DNA from 2 places in the Pseudomonas sp. KU26590 genome. Region 2 is predicted to be linked to the other one. Evidence: riboswitches for the same ligand, from Rfam matches in the RefSeq annotation. Region 2 holds a riboswitch; the other holds the start of a gene.
The links. A riboswitch is a leader RNA that binds a small molecule or an ion and turns the genes downstream of it on or off. The one in region 2 is predicted to bind cobalamin.
Positions count from the first base shown of each region.

Region 1 (4,382 bases), 1.2 Mb from region 2:
GCGCGGCCCAGATGCCGACGTCGCAACAGCAGTCGCAAAGCCCCCAGTTCCGGGACTCTGCCACCGCCCAATCCGCCAGCAAGCGCGCTGACTACGCATCTTCCGTACTGGATGACGAAGTCGCCACCGAAGATGAACTCGCTCAATTTGCCGACAACAAGCCGTACCGCCTGCCGGTTCTGGCTGACAGCATCCTTGAACGCGGCAAATCCCTGATAGGCACTCGCTATCGCTTCGGCGGTACGTCGACCACCTCCGGTTTCGACTGCAGCGGTTTCATCGGTTACCTCTTCCGTGAAGAGGCGGGCATGAGCCTGCCGCGTTCTTCCCGCGAAATGATCAATATCGATGCCCCTCTCGTTAAACGCAACGACCTCAAGCCGGGCGATCTGCTGTTCTTCAGCACTGCCGGTCGCGGTCGTGTCAGCCACGCGGGCATTTACCTGGGCGATGACCAGTTCATCCACTCCAGCAGCCGTCGCAGCGGCGGTGTCCGCGTAGACAGCCTCGACGATGCCTACTGGGCCAAGACGTTCATCGAAGCCAAACGCGCGCTGGCAATGGCACCTGTAACAACACCTGCAACGGCATCGTCAACGGTACCTGCAACCACCACCGCGATGACCTCGACTACAATCAAGCGCCAAACCCGTTAATCCCGGGCGCGCAAAGGGCTAACCCCCTCTTGCGCGCAATCCAGGCTCTCGGCACAGTAAGCTGCATCCCGCACAGGTTGTCGTGTTTATGTCGTTAACGGTTCGCCTGATCGTCGCCTCTCTGGCTGTGCTGCTGGCCGCATGTTCCAGCACCCCACCGCCCGCTCCACGCAAGGTCGTCTACCGGCCTGTGGTTTCCGCTCCTCCCCAGTTTCCTTCACCGCTCGCCGACGACGTCCTGTTGCGCGCGATCGGCCTCGTTGGCACGCCCTATCGCTGGGGCGGCAACACGCCTGATTCGGGTTTCGATTGCAGCGGCCTGATCGGCTACGTCTACCACGACGCCGCCGGTATTACGTTGCCGCGATCGACGCGGGAAATGATCACCCTGCGTGGCCCCGACATCGACCGCAGCCAGTTGCAGACCGGTGATCTGGTGTTCTTCGCCACCAGCGGCGGTTCCAACGTCAGCCATGCCGGCATCTACGTCGGGGAAGGGCGATTTGTCCATGCGCCGGCCACCGGCGGCACGGTCAAGCTCGACAGCCTCGACAAGCCGTATTGGCAAAAAGCCTGGCTGAATGCCAAGCGCGTTATCCAGCCATCGAACCTGGCCAAGCAATAGTCACCCTGATGCAATGTGTTCAATCGCTGTTGGCGGGCGAACACATGACCAGCGGCGCGAAGCCCGCGGCAAACACACCCCTCCGTGGGAGCCGGCTTGCAGGCGAACCTGATTCATCCCTCGCCGATGATGTGACTGCCTTGACCCCTTCGCCAGCAACCCGATATCTACGGATTGTGTGTACGCCACAGATGGTGGGCGTTACCGAGATCATTGTAGGAGCGCGCTTGCCCGCGAAAGATTTTGCCTGTGACACATCGGTCGCCTGAACCACCGCCTTCGCGGGCAAGCGCGCTCCTACAATGGGGCGTGGTTTACCGACTTCCGCATTGACCGCTGAACCTGCGGGAGCAAGCTTGCTGTCGAACGCATTCGTGCAGACGCTGCACTGTCGTGTGGCCCGACGCCTTCGCCAGCAAGCCGGCTCCTACGATCTCGCGTTTCAGGCAGGCACCGGCTTCTACGGTTTCGCACTCAAGCAGAGGCATGTGCGATCCCTTGATTGACGCTCTGGGGTCAACCCTCTAACCTTCGCGCCATGTTTCAGGTGCCCGGGACTAGGTTGGTCCAATGGGTGAAACAGGGAAGCCGGTGCGATTGCTTGTGCGATCAATTCCGGCGCTGCCTCCGCAACGGTAAATGAGTCAAGGCCACGCACAATGCCACTGTGTTCGCTGAACATGGGAAGGCGCCTGGCCTGCCACGGTTGTGGCAACTCATGAGTCCGGAGACCGGCCTGATCCATCGAACAGCATCACGGAGGGCGATGCTCTGCTGCAGGCCGGGCCTTGTCCGGTGCCTGCCGACAGTCTTTGCCTGTGCCCTCCGTTTGCCACACCTGCCCTCAAGCGGAGAGCTGAGATGAGCGAATCCCCCGAACGTGACGAACGCCACCTGGCGCGCATGCTGCGCAAAAAGGCGGTGATGGACGAGCGCATTTCCAGCGCGCCGAATGAATGCGGGTTACTGCTGGTCCTGACCGGCAACGGCAAGGGCAAAAGCAGCTCGGCGTTCGGCATGCTTGCCCGCGCCATGGGCCATGGCATGCAGTGCGGCGTCGTGCAGTTCATCAAAGGCCGCCACAGCACCGGCGAAGAGATGTTTTTCCGTCGCTTCCCCGAACAGGTGCGTTACCACGTCATGGGCGAGGGCTTTACCTGGGAAACCCAGGACCGCCAGCGTGACATCGCCGCCGCCGAAGCCGCCTGGGCCGTGACCCGGGAAATGCTCAAGGACCCCTCCATCGGCATGGTCGTGCTCGATGAGCTGAACATCGCCCTCAAGCACGGCTATCTGGACCTGGAGCAGGTGCTCATCGACTTGCAGGCACGTCCGCCGATGCAGCACGTGATTGTCACCGGGCGTGGGGCGAAGCAGGAATTGATCGACCTGTCCGACACCGTTTCCGAAATCGGCGTGGTCAAGCATGCCTTTCAGTCCGGTATCAAGGCCCAGAAAGGCATCGAACTGTGAGTGAGCGTCAACCCCGCCACTGCCCGGCAGTGCTGATCGCCGCGCCTGCGTCCGGTCAGGGCAAAACCACCGTCACCGCCGCACTCGCCCGTCTGCACCGCAATCAGGGGCGCAAGGTGCGCGTGTTCAAGTGCGGGCCAGACTTTCTCGACCCAATGATTCTCGAACGCGCCAGCGGCCGTCCGGTGTACCAACTGGACATGTGGATGATCGGCGAGGACGAAAGCCGGCGCCTGTTGTGGGAAGCCGCCGCCGATGCCGACCTGATCCTCATCGAAGGCGTCATGGGCTTGTTCGACGGCACGCCCTCCAGCGCAGACCTGGCCCGGCGTTTCGGCGTGCCGGTGCTGGGCGTGATCGACGGCACGGCCATGGCCCAGACCTTCGGCGCATTGGCGCTGGGATTGGCGCGGTATCAGCCGGATCTGCCGTTTGCCGGCGTGCTAGCCAATCGGGTTGGCACGGTGCGCCACGCGCAGTTGCTGGAAGGTAGCCTGACCGAAGGCCTGCGCTGGTACGGCGCGCTGTCGCGTGAGACTGACATCGAGCTGCCCAGCCGGCACCTCGGCCTGGTTCAGGCCAGCGAGCTGAATGATCTGGACATGCGCCTCGACGCTGCCGCCACCGCGCTGGCCAGCACCTGCGACGCCACATTGCCGCCGGTTGTGACCTTCACCGCGCCCGAGTTCGTTCCCGCCGAACCGCTGCTGGCGGGCGTGAAAATCGCCATCGCCCATGACGAAGCGTTCGCGTTTTTCTACGGCGCGAGCCTGGACCTGCTGCGGGAGATGGGTGCCGAACTGTCATTCTTTTCGCCGATCCGCGACCGTGAATTACCCGACGCCGACAGCCTGTATCTGCCCGGCGGCTACCCGGAATTGCACCACACGGCGCTGGCGGAAAACCACAGAATGCTCGCCGCCATTCGCGCGCACCACGCCGCCGGCAAACCCCTGCTGGCGGAGTGTGGCGGCATGTTGTATCTGCTCGATGCCCTGACCGATGTCGACGGCCACCGCGCCGAAGGGGTGGGCTTGCTCAAAGGCGAAGCCGTGATGCAAAAGCGTCTGGCGGCGTTGGCCCTGCAATCGGTCGAACTGCCGGAAGGCACGCTGCGCGGCCACACCTATCACCACTCCCTGACCAGCACCGAACTGACGCCGATCGCCCGCGGCCTCAGCCCCAATGGCGGGCGCGGCGCCGAAGCGGTGTACCGCGAAGGGCGCATGACCGCGTCGTACGTGCACTTTTACTTCCCCTCGAATCCCCAGGCGATGGCGGCGCTGTTTTTGCCATGAGCCCGCTCCCATGACTGACCACACCTTCACCGACCCGGAACGCGCGGCCGTTTACCGCGCCATTGCCGAGCGTCGCGACATGCGCCATTTCTGCGGTGGCACGGTGGCGCCCGAGTTGCTGGCCCGCCTGCTCGAAGCCGCTCACCACGCACCGAGCGTTGGTCTGATGCAGCCGTGGCGCTTCCTGCGCATCACTGATCAGGAATTGCGCGCGCAGATTCAGGCGCAGGTGGAGGAGGAGCGCATTCGCACCGCCGAAGCCCTGGGCGAACGGTCTGACGATTTCATGAAACTGAAGGTCGAGGGCATCAGTGACTGCGCCGAAGTACT
Region 1 is NZ_CP110644.1:1,969,183-1,973,564, forward strand. It holds gene OKW98_RS08865 (C40 family peptidase) at 1-656, shown strand, start outside; gene OKW98_RS08870 (C40 family peptidase) at 745-1,281, shown strand; cobalamin riboswitch at 1,810-2,036, shown strand; gene cobO (cob(I)yrinic acid a,c-diamide adenosyltransferase) at 2,143-2,754, shown strand; gene OKW98_RS08880 (cobyrinate a,c-diamide synthase) at 2,751-4,052, shown strand; gene bluB (5,6-dimethylbenzimidazole synthase) at 4,063-4,382, shown strand, end outside.
Region 1: another riboswitch for cobalamin. It lies ahead of cobO (cob(I)yrinic acid a,c-diamide adenosyltransferase); the one in region 2 lies ahead of OKW98_RS13785 (CbtB domain-containing protein).

Region 2 (4,382 bases):
AGCACCCGACCCACCAGAATCAGCGCGGTGCGGCGAAATCCCTTGATCCGCACCTTCTCCTCGATGTCCGCCAGTGTGCCGGTGACCCAGTCCTGATCCGGCCAACTGGCGCGATGCACCACGGCAATCGGGCAGTCAGCGCCATAGTGTGGGGTCAGCTCGGCGATGATCTTGCCGAGGTTGTTGACCCCCAGATGAATCGCCATGGTTGCCCTGTGCCGCGCCAGATCGCCGAGCGCTTCACCTGCGGGCATGTCGGTTTTGTCGGCGTAGCGGGTCAGGATCACGCTCTGGGAAATGTCCGGCAGCGTCAGCTCCGTGCCCAGTAACGCGGCGCATGCAGCAGTAGCGGTGACGCCGGGAATGATTTCGAAGGGGATCTGTAACTCGCGCAGGCAGCGGATCTGCTCGCCGATGGCGCCATACAGGCTCGGATCGCCGGAATGCACCCGCGCCACATCCAGGCCCTGTGCATGAGCGGATTTCATCAGCTCGATGATCTGCTCCAGGTGTAACGAAGCGCTGTTGGTGACCTGAACCGCCTGATGACCTTCCAGCACTGCTTCAGGCACCAGGGAGCCCGCGTAAATGATCACCGGGCACTCGCGGATCAGCCGCTGGCCTTTGACAGTGATCAGGTCCGGATCGCCAGGGCCGGCGCCGATGAAAAAAACAGTCATGGGGTGTCCTGATTAGAATTCATTTGAGCGATGGTCCGCCGGGTGCTTGTTGCTGAATGCACGCGGTTTACTTCTGTAGGACCGGCTTTAGCCGGGAAGGGGCACTCGGGTACACCATCATAATCTTCGGTGTGACCACTGTAGTGGTCAACTAATTCCGGACACCTCGATAGGTGGTTTCGACGCCATCGTCCGTTCGTAAACGGTCGGTGGCAGGTACCCCAGTTTCGAGTGCAGCCGCTCGTTGTTGTAATACCCAACGATGTATTGAGTGATGTCGCGTGTCGCTTCGCCATGGTTAGCGTAATTGCGCCGCCATACCCGCTCCATTTTCAGGCTCAGGAAGAAACGTTCCATCACCGCATTATCCCAGCAGTTACCTTTACGGCTCATGCTTTGCTGCATGGCGTGTCTGGCCAGCAGCGATCTGTAGAGTGCACTCGCATATTGGCTGCCGCGATCGGAGTGGGCGATCAGGCCAGGTGGAGGTTGACGCTGGGCGACGGCCATCTGCATCGCGCTGCACACCAGCTCTGCAGGCATGTTGGGGGCCATCGCCCAGCCCACCACCTTGCGTGAGAACAAGTCCAGTACGACGGCCAGGTAGAGCCAGCCGCTGCGCGTTCGGATGTAGGTAATGTCGGCGACCCAAGCGGTATTCATAGCCTGCGGCTCAAACTGACGGTTCAACACATTCTCGGCGATTGGCAGGTCATGCTTGCTGTCGGTCGTATGCACAAACTTGGGTTTCCACGCCGAGCGCAAACCGTTGGCTCGCATCAGTCGGCGGACTTTATAGAGGCCTATTTTCATGCCCTTGGCCCGCAGGGCCCTGGTCAATGGGCGGCTGCCGGAGCAGCCGTCGCTTGCGGCAAAAGCTGCCTTGAGCTGCGCGACGATGGGGCAACTGAGCCGAGCAGGCCTTTGTGCACGGTTCTGGGCTTCGTAAAACCCCGACCGACTGACGTTCAGCAAACGACAGACATGCGCCACCGGATAAGCCTTCTGTTGCAGTTGCCGAACCAGCCGATACGTCACTTCAGTTCGCGGGCAAAGAAGGCGGTAGCCTTTTTTAAGATGTCGTTGTCCGTCTTGAGCTGCCGGTTTTCCTGCTCCAACTGCCGAATGCGCTGCTGCTCAGCCGTCAGCGGATTTCCAATCCCGGCCTGGCCCAACTGCTCGGCGTCGTACTGGCGGATCCACCGTCGTACAGCCGTCTCACCGAGATTCTGGTCCTGGCAAACCTGCGGAACGGTCAGGCCCTGATCCCTGACCATCTTCACGACTTCCAATTTGTAGCTGTCATCAAACCTGTTGCGTTTTCTGGTCATGAAAAACTCCTCGATAAATGTATTTTCCACTTATCGAGGTGTCCGGGGAAATTAGACCACTGCACACTGACGCTTTCCCGGCTAAAGCCGGTCCTACGAGGGTACGCGGTGTGTCCGTAGGACCGGCTTTAGCCGGGAAGGGGCCTGTGTGTGCGCCCTGAAACTCGAGGTGTGACACCTGACGCTTTCCCGGCTAAAGCCGGTTCTACAGTTTGAGCCGTTCCTACGAGGTCGAGCCAGCCCTAACGGTTGCGGTTGCCAATGCGAACGTCGCATGGGGGCTTTTTCGGCGGGGGATGACCAGCGTTGCCGCCGAGCCGGTCAACCGGGTCGCCATCGCCAACGCCGCGCTTTCCGCCACGCCGTAGCAGCCGGTGCGCTCAAAAGCGATGTCCGAGCGGTAAGTCAGCTGTGGCGCGTAGGCCGCCAGGTCACCCGCACAGAAGAATCCGACCGTCAGGCCCAGCGTCTGAGCCAGTTCCAGCATTCCCGCTTCAGCCGATTTGCCCTCAATCGAGGCGAGGGCAGCAATGTCACTCAGCCCAAGGCGCAACTCGCGCAGAGAGTCATCCATCAACTGCCGAAGCTCCAGCGCTGAACAACCGCGCTGGCAGCCCAGACCGACCACCCACAGCGGTCGGTCGCGCGAATCATTCACAGTGCGGGGTTCAACCCGGGCTGCGTCGCCGGCGTTTCACTGCGGCGAAACAGCCAGGCGCTGATCCAGCCCAGGGCAATCCAGAAAACCGCGTTGGTCAGCAGCGACGCAATCTTGAATTGCGCCTCAAGGGCTTCCGGGGCGAGTGCCGAATGCACCGCCGGCTGCGGGGCGCCGACGATATGCGGCACCACCAGAATCATTGCGCCCAACACTTTCAGCGCCCAGTGTTTGGCAAACACTATCAACGCCAGGCCTGTAGCCGTGGAGGCGGCAGTGCCGACCCACCAGATCTGCCGTTGGGTCAGGTCCGCTGCGACGGTGCCGGGCAGTTCAGGCGGTAGGCCCAGTGTTGGCGCCAGCACGAACACGGCATAACCGGCCAATCCCCAGAGCACGCCTTCTCGAGCGCTCGTCGGCGTGCGCAGGGTGTACAGCGCCGCCAGCATCAAGGCGAATCCGACCGCCACCACCAGATTGCCGCCAGTGGTGGACAGCACGCGCTGCCAGCCGTCTTCCGGCTCCCAGGCTTCGGCGTCATGGACGTGGCCGGCCATCGCACCCTCGGCGTGCTCGTGGATCTCAGTGGTCGGGGCCTTTTCGTAGGTCTCCGCCTGCAGGATCAGTGGCGCCACCGAGACGCTTTGCAGCAGCGTCAACAACAGCGCGGCGAGCAGTCCGGTAAACCCGGCCGTTTGCGCAATTCGCTTGAACATGGCGGCGGGTCTCAATGGCAAGGGAAGGCGGAGCTGTGACGGGTGTCGTGTGCCGCGTTGTGCACCGCATCGATATGGGAGAAGCCGGCGAAGTACACCAGAAACGCACCGAGAAACATCGCGCTGGCGGCGGCGACAAGGCGCTGGCTTTGCGTGCTCGCAACGATCGTCGTGGTGGTTGTGCTGGTGCCGGACGTCTGGCGGGGTGTGCTGATGGACATGGCGCTTCCCTCTGAAATGGATTCAGCGGACGGAAAGGCGCGAAGACACCGCAGGCGAATGCCGGCAGTGCTCAACAGCGCCCGCCCACCGCGGGTTGTTATGTAGCGTTGTCGGGCCGGTCTCCGGGCTCGCGAGGGGCACATGCAACAGCCGTTACAGCCGTTGTGCCTTCAAGAATCCCCTTCCCATGTCGTTGCCGACACAGTGGATCTGACTCTTCACTCGCTTACCGTTGCGGGGGCAGCACCGGACTGATACACACCCGAAGGTCTGCACGCACCGGTTTCCCGTTTCACCCTGTGAAGGGCACCCGTAACAAGGTGTGTAGGAGACCACGGGCTGTTTGGCTCGTCAATCGACCCGTCAACCGGTATGTCAATCGATGCAGCGCTCGGTGCATCAATTGGCGCGGCAATCATTGCAACAGCACGATTGACCGGCCTCCAGTCACTGCGTAGCCTTGCGCACTTGAGGTTCGCCGGCCGTCTTTATGAAGGCCACCGGCGCTAAGAAGGGAATGCGGTTTCAAGCCGCAGCTGCCCCCGCAACTGTAAACGGACAGCTTCATTGCACAGCCACTGCACGAGCGGGAAGGCGCGATGAATGCCAGTCGCCTGATGATGCCTGTCAGCGACCGGCCGCCGTGAGCCAGGAGACCTGCCTCGAATCGGACCGCCTGCCAGCGGCCGAGGAATTCCACTACAACCGGGCGGGGTGATCCGGTGGCGAATCAAACCGCGCGCCAGCTTCCGCCGGCCCTGCGCTGTTTTCGTCC
Region 2 is NZ_CP110644.1:3,163,206-3,167,587, forward strand. It holds gene cobM (precorrin-4 C(11)-methyltransferase) at 1-680, opposite strand, end outside; one part of gene OKW98_RS13770 (IS3 family transposase) at 828-1,747, opposite strand; one part of gene OKW98_RS13770 (IS3 family transposase) at 1,747-2,011, opposite strand; gene OKW98_RS13775 (cobalamin biosynthesis protein) at 2,235-2,669, opposite strand; gene OKW98_RS13780 (CbtA family protein) at 2,666-3,385, opposite strand; gene OKW98_RS13785 (CbtB domain-containing protein) at 3,397-3,606, opposite strand; cobalamin riboswitch at 3,703-3,936, opposite strand; cobalamin riboswitch at 4,062-4,287, shown strand.